DNA from 2 places in the Microbacterium sp. S1037 genome. Region 2 is predicted to be linked to the other one. Evidence: predicted binding sites of a transcription regulator. Region 2 holds the regulator's gene; the other holds the start of a gene.
The links. The regulator LexA, encoded in region 2, represses DNA repair genes until DNA is damaged. The targets are predictions, from matches to a motif close to TCGAACANNTGTTCGA.

Region 1 (7,035 bases), on a different contig from region 2:
TGAGGGGACGTGACCGGTTCGCCCACGCTCATCCGTAGCGGCAGGGTTCCGGCCCAGACCGCGCGGTCCTCGCCGTCGTCGTCCTCCTCGACCATCGATCCGGCGTTGTCCTTCACGCTGGCCGTGGCGAGCGGAATACGCAGCACCAACGTCGCGGCCAGCTCCCGCGTCGTCATCGGCCGCACCTCGAGGCCGCGCCCCGGCATGAGGTGCTCAGACAGCGTCAGGAGCGCCGCCTCCTTCTCGTCGGCGGGGACCACGGATGCCACCCCGTGCACGACCGCGCACCGGTATCGCATCGAGCTGTCGAAGAGGGAGCGCGCGTACTTCAGACCCAGGAGGTGCGTCACCGTCACGCACACCGGCGCGCCCGCGGCGATCCGGCGGAAGAAGTCGCTCCCGGTCGATCCGTGGATGAGGAGGTCGTCTCCGTCGCGGCCGATGCCTATGGGGAGCGCCACGGGGCGATCGTCGCGCACGATCGCGATGGTGCCGGAGAGGGCACCGTCGATCACGTCGTACAGGGCCGCGCGGTCGGTGACCTGGTGGTGGGCTTCGCGGCGGATGCGGGTCTGAGCGGTGAGAGGGAGGTCGATCATCCTCCGATTCCATCGGGTCGACTGGTCTAGGACATAGGCCAGTTCACACCGTTTCTGATGGACCAGTGACACACTGTCCCGGTGATCTCCCTCGGCATCCTGGATCGACGCTCCATCGTGCCCCTGCACGAGCAAATCGCGCACGGCGTGCGAGCCGCCGTTCTCGAGGGGCGCGTGAGAGGGGGAGAGCCCGTGCCCTCGACGCGTGCCCTCGCCGCCGATCTAGGGGTCGCACGGGGAACCGTCGTGGCGGCGTACGAGATCCTCGCGGGCGAGGGCTACCTCCTCGCTATTCCGGGAGGAGGGACGGTCGTCGCCGATGTCGTCCCCCGTTCCGCCGAGCGACCCGCGTCGACGGTGGCCCCCGCGGCCGTGTCGCATGACGACGTCGATCTCAGTCCCGGTCGTCCCCGCACCGAGGGGCTCTCCGACGCAGCCTGGCGTTCGGCCTGGCGGCGGGCCGCAGCCCTCGATCCGGCGTCGGATGTCGACGACGTTCAGGGCCTTCGCGCGCTGAGGACCGAGATCGCGCGACACCTCGGGCGCACCCGCGGTCTCGGGGTCGCGGTGGACGACGTCATCGTCACCGCCGGCACGAGCGATGCGATGCTGCTGACCCTGCTCGCGCTCGGATCCGAGCGCGGTCGGGGGCGACTCCGCGTGGGCATCGAGGACCCGGGCTACCCTCGCGTGCGCATGGTCCTTCGGCGTCTCGGTATCGACTCCGTGCCGATCCCCGTGCGCGTGGGATCGGGGCTGGCTCTCGACGCCCTCGCTCAGCACCGCGATCTCGACGCGCTGATCGTGACGCCGAATCACCACTACCCGCTGGGCAGCCGACTGGATGCCGAACAGCGGGCGGTCCTTCTGGCCTGGGCCGCAGAGGAGAACGTGATCGTCGTCGAGGACGACTACGACAGTGAGTTCCCGCACGGGCGGGCACCCCTGCCGCCCTTGGCGCTCCTGGATCCGTCGCGCGTGGTGCTGATCGGCAGCATGTCGAAGGTCCTGGCGCCGGCGCTGCGGTGCGGGTGGGTCGTTGCCTCCGGGGCGGTGGGTGAGCGCATCCGCGCGACACGGGAGGACCTCGATCTCCCGGTCTCTCTCGTGCAGCAGCATGCGCTCGCGCTGTACCTCGCTGAGGGTGCGCTCGCCCGCCATACGGCCCGACGGCGGCGCGACTACCGGCATCGCCGACGGCTGCTGCTCGAGGCGTTCGCGAGCGTGCCGGGGGTCGAACTCGTGGCGACGGACGGTGGACTGCACGCCGTGGTCCTGCTCCCCGGACAGGGACTCGACACGGAGCGCGCGATCGTGGCCGGCATGGCTGAGAGCGGTGTGCGGGTCGAACCGCTGTCACGGTATGCGGCTGGCGTTGCGTCTGCGCCGCTTCCCGCGGGTTTCGTGTTCGGGTACGCCGAGCCGTCGACCGTCGTGTTGATGCAGGCGGTCGGCGCCATGATCGACGTCCTCCGGGCACATGTCGCGGGCGACGAAGGGGAAGAGGAAGGGATAGAGGCGCGCTGACGGCCTGGCAAGACTTCTCGCCTCGCTTCCGGATACGTCTGTTCGAGGTTGTCGCTTCCGGTTAGAACGGCGCGGCGTCCGGCGGGGTCGAGGTCCCTGTCGTGTGGCCCTCGCCCGCTCCGTCGGAATCCGGAAGGAACATGATCCGCGGCGGCGGAGTCTCGGTCACGCGCTGCCCGAGGGGACTGCGGAAGTGGAGCGTGCCGTCCGGCTCTTGAGTCACGCTCCACGCCGTCTCGGTCTTGAGGGTGTGATGCCGCACGCACAGGTGGCACAGGTTCGTCAGCGTGGTCGCGCCGCCGTGCTGTGCTTCGTGATTGTGATCGAGCTGGCACCGGGTCAGCGGTGCACGGCACCCCGGAGCGCGACAGTGCTGGTCGCGCGCAGCAAGGTAGCGGCGCTGGACGGCGGACGGGCTGTAACGGTCGACCTCGAGCACCGTGCCCGTGACGGGGTCGCACAGGACGCGATCCCACCCCGGAGCGTGGGCAGCGAGGTGCCGTGCCGACTCCGGGTCGATGGGACTTCGCCCGGCGACGGCCGCACCCGCGTCGGTGTGCCCGAGGAGCGTCAGCACGGGCACGGTGATCTGGATCTGAGCGCGAATCGCGCCGAGCCCGCCGGGACACGTCGCCTCGGTCGTCGGGTCGATCGTCGGAGCGGCCGTCAGGAGAAGGTCGGCGCAGAGATCGGCCCCGATCTGCGCGAGCGTCCGCTCGTCAGGGGAAGCCGAGGGGTGTCCGCCCGTGAAGGGGTCGCGCGATCGGCCGCTGTCGCGGTGTCACCGGGGAGCCCGCCCGTCGCGAGCTCGTCGGTTCCGCCGTCTCCAGCCACCGCTCTGCTCGACGCCCGGATCACCGCGGCCTGTCGGCGCAGACGGTCCCGGATGCCATAGGCCACGGTCGCGGGCAGGATGACGCTCAGCTCGGCCATGCCGTCCGCGAGGTCGCGAACGCTCACTCCCCGCGCTCGTGCTGCGCGGGCATGCCGAGTTGTCATCCCCTCCGGCTGAACACTCTCCGCGAGTTCGCGCGCGAAGGCCCGCACGCGCGCCGGGGAGTCTCGTTCCGCGCGGGAGAGAACGACCTCCTCCCACCCTCTTCGCGTCTCGTCGTCGTCGATGACGACCCCTGTCTCGAGCACCGCCTGAACGTGCCGGAGCGTGATGCGACCCGATTCGAGCGCATCGACCGTTGAGCTGAATTTCTCGGTCAGCGTGTACGCGTCGTCGAGCTCTCGCTGGACCGTCAGGTCGTGCGACTTCGTCGCCACCGCGATCTCGAGAGCCGCCGAACGGATCGGCATCTCGCGTCCTCGTGACGCGCGGGAGCCTGCCCGTGCGACCTCTGCGAGCGCGATCTGCATGACCTCTGCTCGCCGCCTGATCAGCGTGGCCTGCAGGCGCGCGACATCGGCGGTGACCGCGCGGATCTCGGCGACCAGCGCGCGGAGGCGGTCGCCGTCGTCGGGACTCGGCCCCATGGGAGAGGGGGGAGCGAGGAGATCGGTCATGGCTCCACGATAGAAACTATGTTCGAATCTCTCCATCGAACTCACCCCGCTGTCGCGGAATCTCACCCGAGTACGCGCGCGCCGTCGCCGTCGCACTCGAGGCCTCCGACCTCGAGCGCCCCCACCCTCCTCACCCCGCGAGAATCTCCAATGCCGCCATCGCCGCGTTCTGCCCGCCGATCCCGCTCACCGCGCCGCCGCGCTGCGCGCTCGACCCGCACAGCAGGACGCGCGAGTGTGCTGTCGCGACGCCCCATCGCCCGGCCGGGGTAGCGGCGGGAGCAGGCAGCCAGGGCCACGACAGTCCGCCGTGGAAGATGTTCCCGCCGACCATGTTGAGCGATTCCTCGAGATCCGCCGTGGTGCGCGCCTCGATGCACAGACGGCCGTCCGGTGCCCGCAGGATGCAGTCCCGCAGCGGTTCGTCGAGCACCGCGTCGAGGGACTGCTGCGCCGCCGCCAACAGGCGCGCGCCGGCAGCCACGGGGTCGGCGCCGTCGATGAGGCGGTGCGGCACGTGAAGGCCGAACAGCGTCAGTGTCTGCGCCCCGCTCGCGCGCAGCTCCTCGCCGAGGATCGACGGATCGGTGAGCGAGTGGCAGTAAATCTCCAGCGGCAGCGGGTCGGGCAGCATCCCTCCCGTCGCCGCGACGAAGGCCGAGTCGAGCTGCGTCATGGTCTCGTTGACGTGGAAGGTGCCCGCGAACGCCGCCTCGGGCGAGACGGAGCGATCGCGCAGACGCGGAAGCCGCGACAGCAGCATGTTGACCTTCACCTGTGCCCCCTCCGGCTCGTCGACCGAGGTGGGTGTCCCGCCGGCGGTCAGGAGCCGCGCGAGCACTGCTTCTCCGACACCGCTGAGCACCAGTGAGCCGTAGAACACCTCGGGCCGGTCGGTCACGCCGTGCACTTCGCCGTCGGGCGAGACCGACACGACGTCGATCCCCGTGACGATGTCGGCTCCGGCCTCGCGCGCGACCCGCTCGAGCTCGGCCGTGACGGCGCCCATCCCGCCCACGGGGACGTCCCAGTCGCCGGTCTCGCCGCCGATGACGTGGTAGAGGAAGCAACGGTTCTGCGCCAGCGACGGATCGTCCGACGACGCGAAGGTCCCGATGAGCCCGTCGGTCAGCGCGATCCCGCGGACGAGGTCGCTCTCGAACGACGATCGCAGCAGGTCGCCGAGTGGTCGCGAGGTCAGGGCGGACCACAGCTCGTCGTCCCCCAGCCGTTCCCGGACCTCGTCCTCCGTTGGCAGCGGATCCGTCATCGTCGGGAAGACGGCGCGTGCGAGCGGCCTCAGTCGCTCTCCGAACGCCGCGTACCGCTCGGCCTCGCGGGCGTCGCCGAACGTCCGGGTGAACGAGGCGGCGGTCGCCTCGGCATCCTGTGTGTCGATCAGGATGCCGCGCGACGGATCCGCCGGATCAGGCGTGTACGACGAGTATCGGCGGCGCCGCAGGTCGATCCGCAGGCCGAGGTCGTCGATGATCCTCTGCGGGAGCAGGCTCACCAGGTACGAATACCGCGACAGCCGTGCATCGACCCCCGCCCACGGTCGTTCCGACACGGCGGCGCCGCCCACGGCATCCGCTCGCTCGAGAACCACCACCGATCGCCCTGCCCGGGCGAGGTAGGCCGCGGCCACGAGGGCGTTGTGCCCTCCTCCCACGATGACGACGTCGTACCGGCGAGTTTCCGAAGCGGTCATGCCCCCACGCTAACGACGACGACGGATTCGACCGAGGGGGTGGCGCAGTAGCGTGGATGCCATGACCCTCGCCGCGGAACTGCTCGACATCGCCACCCGCATCGCCCGAGAGGCCGGTGACCTCGCACGTCGCCGCCGAGAAGAAGGAGTGACGGTCGCCGCGACCAAATCGGCCGCTGCCGACATCGTCACCGCCGCCGACCGCGAGGTCGAGGCGTTCGTGCGCGCCGAGCTGGAGCGCGTGCGTCCGGGGGACGGGTTCTTCGGCGAGGAGTCCGCGGCCACGGAGAGCGCCACCGGGGTCACGTGGGTCGTCGACCCGATCGACGGCACCGTCAACTACGCCTATGGCATCCCGGCGTGGGCGGTCAGCATCGCCGCCGTCGAGGGTCCCGCCGATCCGGCCGAGTGGGTCGCGCTCGCCGGTGCGGTCTGCAACCCCCTGACCGGCGAGATGTTCCGCGCCTCACGCGGCGGGGGCGCCTGGCTCGGTGACACGCGTCTCGCGGTGACGAACGATGTGGGGGAGGCGGGAGGTCTCGTCGCCACCGGTTTCGGATACGACCCCGCCACGCACGCGCCCACCCTCGCGCAACTCGGCCGCGTCATGCCCATCGCGCGCGACGTGCGACGCATCGGGGCCGCCTCGCTCGACCTCGCCTCGGTCGCCGCCGGACGAATGGATGCCTATTACGAGAAGGGCACCAATCCCTGGGATCACGCGGCGGGGGCGCTCCTCGTCGAGGAGGCGGGTGGGGTGCTCGGCGGTGCTCCCGGAGGCCGTCCGGGCAAGGGAATGGTCATCGCCGCGGGCCCCGCGTTCTTCCCGCGCCTCGAGGAGCTGCTCGACTACGACAGGTGAGATCGGGGCCGTACTCATGGCATTCACAGTCCCGCCGGGTTAGTCTGTTTACCCGATCGTTATTTTCGCGACCCGAACAAGCGGAAATGGCAAAAGCCCCGAAAGCCCGAAGCCGTCGCGCCTGCGACACGACACGAGAGCCATCGCGCGTTGCCGTCAGAAGCCCCAGAGACTGAGCCCGCCCGCACCCGGCGATCCAGTCGACCCACCGCCGTGCCCGCCTCGACCCCGCAGCTCACGCGGGCCGAGATGCGCCGCCGCACCGCTCCCGCCGTCCTGGATGAGTCGACTCCGGATGCCGCCACCCCCAGCGAACCCGCCCCGGTCGATGCCGAGGTGGCCGCCCAGTCGGCCATGGTCGAGCAGGTCGCCGCGGCCGTCGTCGAGACGGTCATCGCGGCGACGATCGAGCCCACGCTCCCTCCCCGCCGCCGGTCGACCCGTGCGGCCGAGGTGACCCCGGTTTCCGAGCAGCGCCCCGCCGAGGCCGGCGTCGAGGTCCTGGCATCCGATTCCTCCTCCGCCGACGCCGACGCTGATGCCCTGTCGGTGACCGTCGTCGACGAGCGTCAGTCCGACGAGGGCGACGTCGCGGTCATCCTGCAGAGCGCCGAGCCCGCGACCGCGACCACCCCGGTCGCGCTGCCGACCTCTCCCATCACTCTTCCCGCCACCCGGCGGACCCGTCGTCGGCCCTCGGTCGCCGCGAAGGCCGCGGACACGGTCGCGTCCGAGGCGCAGCCCCAGACCGTGAAGCCCGAGGCCGCGCAGGACGCTCCCACGGGTGCTTCTTTCGGTCCGGCCGCGGCCGCGCCCGCTGACAG
Region 2 (7,035 bases):
TCCCCCAGACCCTCCGTGTCGGCCCCGCGCTCGATGCCGCGCTCGAACATGACCTGCATGCCCACGCAGATGCCGAGAACCGGCCGACCGCCGGCGAGACGCCGGTCGATGATCTCTCCGCCGCGGCTCTCGTTCAGGGCACCCATCACCGCGCTGTACGCGCCGACACCCGGGACGAGCAAGCCGTCGGCGTCGAGCAACAGCGAGCGGTCGGAGGTCAGTCGCGCATCGGCACCGGCCTCGATCAGCGCTTTGACAGCGGAGTGGACGTTGCCGGAACCGTAGTCGAGGACAGCGACGAGCGGCCTGGACGTCACAGTGCGCCCTTGGTGCTCGGAATGCCGTCGACCAGCGGGTCGAGCGCCTTCGCCTGGCGGAACGCCCGCGCGAGCGCCTTGTACTCGGCCTCGGCGATGTGGTGCGGGTCGCGCCCCCCGAGGACGCGCACGTGCACCGTCAGACCCGCGTGGATCGAGATCGCCTCGAACGAGTGCCGAACGAGCGAGCCGGTGAAGTGACCACCGATCAGGTGGTGCTCGAAGCCCGCGGGCTCGCCCGTGTGCACGAGGTAGGGGCGGCCACTGATGTCGACGACCGCCTGGGCGAGCGCCTCGTCCAGGGGGACCAAGGCGTCGCCGTAGCGTGCGATGCCCGACTTGTCGCCGAGCGCCTGACGGATCGCCTGCCCGAGCACGATCGAGGTGTCTTCGACGGTGTGGTGTGCGTCGATGTGCGTGTCGCCGGTGGCGCGCACGCGGAGGTCGGTCAGCGAGTGCTTGGCGAACGCCGTCAGCATGTGATCGAAGAACGGAACCGTGGTCTGGATGTCACTGGCACCGCGTCCGTCGAGGTCGAGCTCGAGCTCGATGTGCGACTCGCTCGTCTCTCGCGTGAGAGAAGCGGTGCGGGGCGTGGCGGGGCCGGTCATGACCGCGATCCTACCGAGGCGAGGGCATCGAGGAACGCGGTCGTCTCGTCGGCCGTGCCCGCCGTCACGCGCAGGTGGTGCGCGATACCGACGTCGCGGATGAGGACGCCGCGGTCGTACAACGCCTTCCAGGTGGCGGCGGGGTCGGCGACACCCCCGAAGAGCACGAAGTTGGTCCACGACTCGTGCGCCGAGTAGCCGAGAGCCGACACCGTGGCCGAGATCCGATCGCGTTGAGCGACGATCTCGTCGACCATCGACAGCATGGTGTCGGCGTGGCCGAGCGCCGCAGTCGCCGCAGCCTGGGTGAGAGCACTCAGGTGGTACGGGAGCCGCACGAGGCGCAGGGCGTCGACGAACGCCGGGTCGGCGGCGAGGTAGCCCACTCGCGCACCGGCGAAGGCGAAGGCCTTGCTCATGGTGCGCGAGATGACGAGTCGAGGACGACCGGGCAGCAGGGTGACAGCGGACGGCTCGTCGCGGGGCGCGAACTCCTGGTAGGCCTCATCGACGATGACGATCCCGTCGGTCGCGTCGTAGACCGCCTCGACGACGTCGAGTCGAAGCGGCGTCCCCGTGGGGTTGTTCGGCGCGCACAGGAACACGATGTCGGGACGCTGCTCTCGCACCTGGGCTGCGGCCGACTCGGGGCTGAGCGTGAAGTCGTGCGCGCGGTCTCCCGCGATCCAGCGCGCCCCGGTTGCGCGCGTGAGGATCGGGTACATCGAGTAGGTCGGCGCGAAGCCCATGGCCGTCCGTCCGGGCCCGCCGAACGCCTGCAGGATGTGTTGAAGCACCTCGTTCGATCCGTTGGCCGCCCAGATCTGTTCGGGCGTCAGGCCGTGACCGAGGTAGCCGGCGAAAGCCTCACGGAGGCCGGTGAACTCCCGGTCGGGATACCGGTTGACGTCGCGCAGCGCCCGGGCGACGGCATCCAGGATGTCGTCGGCCACTTCCGCCGGAACGGGGTGCGTGTTCTCGTTCACGTTGAGGGCCACAGGCAGAGCGGCTTGCGGAGCGCCGTAGGGCGTCATCCCGCGGAGGTCATCGCGGAGAGGGAGGTCGTCGAGGCGCACAGTCACCTCACCAATGGTAGGCCGCCGCGACGATCAGCCGACGCCTCAGGGCGCGGCGAGGTATTCGGTGGGGATGGCGATGCGCTGGCCCGCCGAGACCGCTCCGCCGTCGAGGGCGTTCAGGCGCGAGATCTGCGCCACGACGTCGCGGGGATCCGCCTGGGGAGCCACGTCTTCGGCGATCGACCAGAGGGTCTCGCCGCTCATCACGGTGATCTCGGCGAACGAGCCGCTCGGAGCGCCGCTCTCGCTCGACGCGAGCGCGGACCCGCCGCCGACGACGGCGATGGCGAGAGCGACCACCACGGGCAGCGCGGCGAGGAACGCCACGACGCGACGACCACGTGCGGTCAGACGCAGGCGAGTGGTGGGGGCGGTGGGGGTGATGCTGCTCATGGTGTGCTCCTTGGTGGGGAGAGATTCGCACCCCACCCTCGGCCGGGAGGGCGGTGGTGCGAATCTGTATTCCGAATCTATCTTCGATACTTTCGAGTGTCAACACCGGCTGTGATCGGAGACGAATCGAACGCGACACGCGTGAGGCTCCGTGTCATTCGGGTCGTCAACCGGATACGGTTTCGACACGGAGACCTCATCACCAACCTCCGACATTCGAATTTCCGCCGCAGAACGCGCGGCGCGAGGGGAGCTCAGATGACCGACGCGACGACCGCCGCCGGCCGCGAACGACCGCAGACCCGGCGGCGCAAGAACCTCAGCGACAAGCAGCTCGCGATCCTCGAGGTGATCCAGCGCTCCATCGCGCGGCACGGCTACCCGCCGAGCATGCGCGAGATCGGCGACGCGGTCGGACTGAAGTCGCTCTCGAGCGTCACCCACCAGCTGAATCAGCTCGAACTCAGCGGCTACCTGCGCCGCGATCCGGGCAAGACGCGCGCGATGGAGGTGCTCATCGACCTGCCGGGCGCCGCCGCCGAGAACCCGGCCGACACCGCCCCGGCGCTGGGTGACGCGGCCCTCGTCCCCCTCGTCGGACGCATCGCCGCCGGGGTCCCGATCACGGCCGACCAGCAGGTCGAGGAGATCTTCCCCCTCCCCCGCCAGCTCGTCGGCAAGGGCGAGCTGTTCATGCTCAAGGTGTCGGGCGACTCGATGATCGATGCCGCGATCTGCGACGGCGACTGGGTGGTCGTGCGCTCTCAGGCGACCGCCGAGAACGGCGAGATCGTCGCGGCGATGCTCGACGGCGAGGCGACGGTCAAGACCTTCCGCCGCCGCGACGGTCACACCTGGCTGCTCCCCCGCAACAGCGCGTTCGAGCCGATCCTGGGCGACGAAGCCGTCGTCCTCGGCCGCGTCGTGGCGGTGCTGCGCGCGGTCTGACGCCCTCTGGCGGCGCGGCCCGGTGGCGAGTCCGGCGCGCCGTGATGTCTCCGTGGCACGGCCCGACCCACGACAATGACGCCATGCCTGACGGACACCTCTCCCTCGCGCCGAGCCTCGGCAGCGCCACGCCGAAGGCCCGGCTGAGGATCCGTGCCGTGGCATCCGTCGTTCTGCTGGCTTTCGCGGTCCTCGCGGTGCCCCTGGCCCTCGTCGCGGCGTGGGCGCGACTTCAGCTCGTCGACGAGGATGCCTTCGCGGCGACGCTCACCCCCCTTGCCGCCGACCCACGAGTGCAGAGCCTCGTGATCGACGAAGCGACGAGCGCCATCACCGGATCACTGGACGCGTCCGCGTCAGACGCCGCGGTGCCACCGACCGCGGCGCGGGCGCTGGAGCTTCTCGGCCGCCCGACCGCGGCGGCGGCGCGTTCGCTCACGGAGCGCGCCGTGACGGAAGTGGTCCGCTCGGACCGCTTCTCGAGCGTCTGGGCCGCGGTGGTGCGCACCTCCCACCGCGCTCTCGTGTTCGGAGCGACGTCGGACGGCGGCGGCATCATCGTGCTGACTCCGGACGGCCTCGGGATACAGGTCGGCGGGGTGGTGTCGGCGATCACCGACGAACTGAGTCTGCAGGGCTCCCCCGTGGCGGCTCTCATCCCGAGTGTCGATCGCGTGGTCATCGTCGGCGACGGCGCGCCGTTGCGCGTGTTGCGCGCCGGCTACGTCATCGCCACCGCGGCGGGCGTGCTGCTACCCGCCTTGGCGGTGGTCCTCCTCGCGGGCGGAGCCCTCGTCGGACAGCGAAGAGGACGTGCGATCATCGGCACCGGACTGGCGATCGCCGTCGGTTCCGGAATCCTTCTGATCGGTGCGGCTGCGGCGCCCGACGTCGTCGCCCGCACCGCCGCCGCCAGCGGTCTCGATCCCGCGGGCGTCGCCGCCATCGTCCGCCAACTGTTGACGTCACTCGTCGGGTCGTCTGGCGTGGTCTTCGCCGCGGGGGTCCTCCTCCTCGCGGTCGGCGTCATCGTCGCACGGCGCACGAACCGGACGGGCGCCCCGTTGAGCCCGGCCGGGCCGAGCAGCTGAGCATCCGACGTCGACGCCCGGCGATCTTGCGACGACCACGGATGGCCGCATCCGGCCGTTACCATGACCGAAAGCGCAATCGGAAGCGAGCCCCGTGTCTACCAACCCCGCCCCTGGCGATCCTTCTTCCGCCGAGGGCGACACCGCGGCACCCACCGCCCTCGGCCCCGCCGAGCCGGCACCCACCGAGACGCGCGCTCCCGGCGATGACCACGCGCCCGCCCCGCGATCGCGGCCCCGCCGCAGCACCGTCATCCTCGGTTCGGGCCTCGCACTGCTCGTCGTCGCCGCAAGTGCGGGGTTCTTCTGGCTCAGCGCGCAACTCGCTGCATCCCAAAAGCAGATCATGGATCAACAGCAGCAGATAACCGACCAGCAGCGTGAGCTCGAGGAGCAGCGGGCGCAGCTCGATCGCAAGGAGCAGTTCGGCGCGGCCATGCAGGAGCTCTATGCGACAATCGATCCGCTCGTGGGCCTCCCGTACGCGTCGCTCGTGCCCTGGAGCGAGGTCGAGGGGTTCGCCCACAGCGCCTGGGTGCACCGGGAAAGTGTCGTGACGATGGAACGTGACATCACCGACGTCAAGATGTTCACGACGAAGCTGGCCAACCGCGTGGAGGCCGCGCGCTCCATGGCCTCCACGAACGCGACGGGGAGCCCGTGGGAAGCCGCGCTCGACTCGCTCGGTCACGGGTGGGTGACCATGACATATGACGAGAGCAACCGCCCGTGCGGCCTCGAGGCGATGGCCTGCGTCTCGAGCGCGGATCCCTTCGTCGTCCACGTCAGCAGCGACACCCGCGACACCTCGACACTGACGGACTGGATGCGCACCGGAGTCGCGTACCACGAGTACTCGCACGTGCTGCAGTTCACCAACCCCGAGGCCACGGCATCCGCACTCACCGCCTTCGGCGGCAATGCGGAGACGATGGCGGACTGCTACGCGCTGACCTTCCTCGACGGGTGGACGTTGGACCACGTGGTGCCCATCGACAGCTCCTCCTACTGGGAGGTGAGCGTGGGCTACGGCTACACGTGCGACGATGCGCAACGCCAGGTCATCCGTGACTGGGTGGGAAGTCTGGGCGTGCAGAAGCGCACCGTCTCGCAGTGAGCACGGGCGAGGCGGGTGTCGGCGCCCCTCCTTAGAGTGGATCCATGGCAGACACCCTCCCCTACGGTTCCTGGCCCTCACCGATCACACCCGAGTCGGTGGCGCAGTCCTCGCCGCGTATCGACGGCGCACGGCTCGTGGGCGACGAGGTGTGGTGGGGTGAGTCCGTGCCCGCCGAAGCGGGTCGCGTCGCGGTGAAACGGCGTCGCGTCGACGGAACCGTCGAGACCGTGCTCCCCGCTCCCGCCAACGCCCGCTCCGCGGTGCACGAATACGGCGGAGGCGCGTGGACGGCGTCCGACGACGGTGAGCTGTTCTACGTCGAGAAGACCGACCAGCGCGTCTACGCGCTCCGACCAGGCGGCACGGCGCGCCCCCTCACCCCCGCCGACGAGGCCGTGCGTCACGGCGGCCTCGGGTTCGAGCACGGCGTCCTCCTCGCCGTCCGCGAGACCCACGGTTCCGACCGCGTCCCCGCGCGGGCGATCGTCCGCATCGCCGTCGACGGCGAGGGTTCCGGCGAGGTCCTCGCCGCCGGGAGCGACTTCCTCGCCCAGCCCGCGCTGTCGCCCGACGGACGACACCTCGCCTGGGTCGCGTGGAACCACCCCGACATGCCGTGGGACGCCACGATCATCCGCGTCGCCGACCTCGATACGGGCACGGTGCGCGACATCGCCGGCGGCGCGAATCGCGCTCCCCTGCAACCGGTCTGGATCGGCGACGACGAGCTGCTCTACGCCGACGACCCCGACGGTCGGTGGAACCTGTTCCGCCACCCCCTCGACGGCGACGCGCAGGCGGTCGCCCCCGCCGACGCCGACACCGGCGGTGGGCTCTGGGTGCTCGGGACGCGCTGGTTCGGCGTCACCGACGACGGACGCATCGTCGCCGTGCGGACCGACGGCGGCGACGAGGTCGTCGAGATCGCCCCGTCCGGGGTCCGTCCGCTGGAGGTCCCCGCCGTCGCGGGCGCCGCGGTCGACGACGCACGCGGTACGCGGGTGCTGGTGTCGGGAGCCGACGCGGGCGGCCGCTCGGGCCTCTGGCTCGTCGACCTCGCCGCCGGCAGCGTCGACCTCGTCACGGGCGGAGCAGGCTCATGGGGAGACGAATGGATGCCGACGGCCCGCGCCCTCGAAACCGAGGGGCCGCACGGCACCGTGCACGCCTTCGCCTACGCGCCGACCAATCCCCAGGTCACCGCCCCGGACGACGAGCGGCCGCCGTACGTCGTTCTCGTCCATGGTGGTCCCACCTCGCACGTCGGACCGGCCCCTTCGGCGAAGACGGCGTTCTTCACCAGCCGTGGGATCGGCGTCCTCGACGTGAACTACGGCGGTTCCACCGGCTACGGCCGCGCCTACCGGGATCGACTGAAGGGGCAGTGGGGCGTCGTCGATGTCGATGACGTCGCGGCCGCAGCGTCCGCTCTCGCCGACGCGGGACTCGCCGACCCCGATCGCCTCGCGATCGCCG

Region 1: the regulator LexA is predicted to act here: its motif matches at 3,649-3,664, upstream of ACMW4R_RS16110 (DUF222 domain-containing protein).

Annotation. Positions count from the first base shown of each region.
Region 1 is NZ_JBLWIG010000003.1:220,134-227,168, forward strand. It holds gene ACMW4R_RS16095 (pyridoxamine 5'-phosphate oxidase family protein) at 1-599, opposite strand, end outside; gene ACMW4R_RS16100 (PLP-dependent aminotransferase family protein) at 681-2,126, shown strand; gene ACMW4R_RS16105 (HNH endonuclease) at 2,188-2,826, opposite strand; gene ACMW4R_RS16110 (DUF222 domain-containing protein) at 2,793-3,638, opposite strand; gene ACMW4R_RS16115 (phytoene desaturase family protein) at 3,769-5,349, opposite strand; gene ACMW4R_RS16120 (inositol monophosphatase family protein) at 5,411-6,211, shown strand; gene ACMW4R_RS16125 (peptidoglycan DD-metalloendopeptidase family protein) at 6,425-7,035, shown strand, end outside.
Region 2 is NZ_JBLWIG010000001.1:2,103,729-2,110,763, reverse strand. It holds gene hisH (imidazole glycerol phosphate synthase subunit HisH) at 1-317, opposite strand, end outside; gene hisB (imidazoleglycerol-phosphate dehydratase HisB) at 314-928, opposite strand; gene ACMW4R_RS09535 (histidinol-phosphate transaminase) at 925-2,010, opposite strand; gene ACMW4R_RS09530 (LysM peptidoglycan-binding domain-containing protein) at 2,050-2,400, opposite strand; gene lexA (transcriptional repressor LexA) at 2,659-3,348, shown strand; gene ACMW4R_RS09520 (hypothetical protein) at 3,432-4,439, shown strand; gene ACMW4R_RS09515 (hypothetical protein) at 4,534-5,556, shown strand; gene ACMW4R_RS09510 (S9 family peptidase) at 5,601-7,035, shown strand, end outside.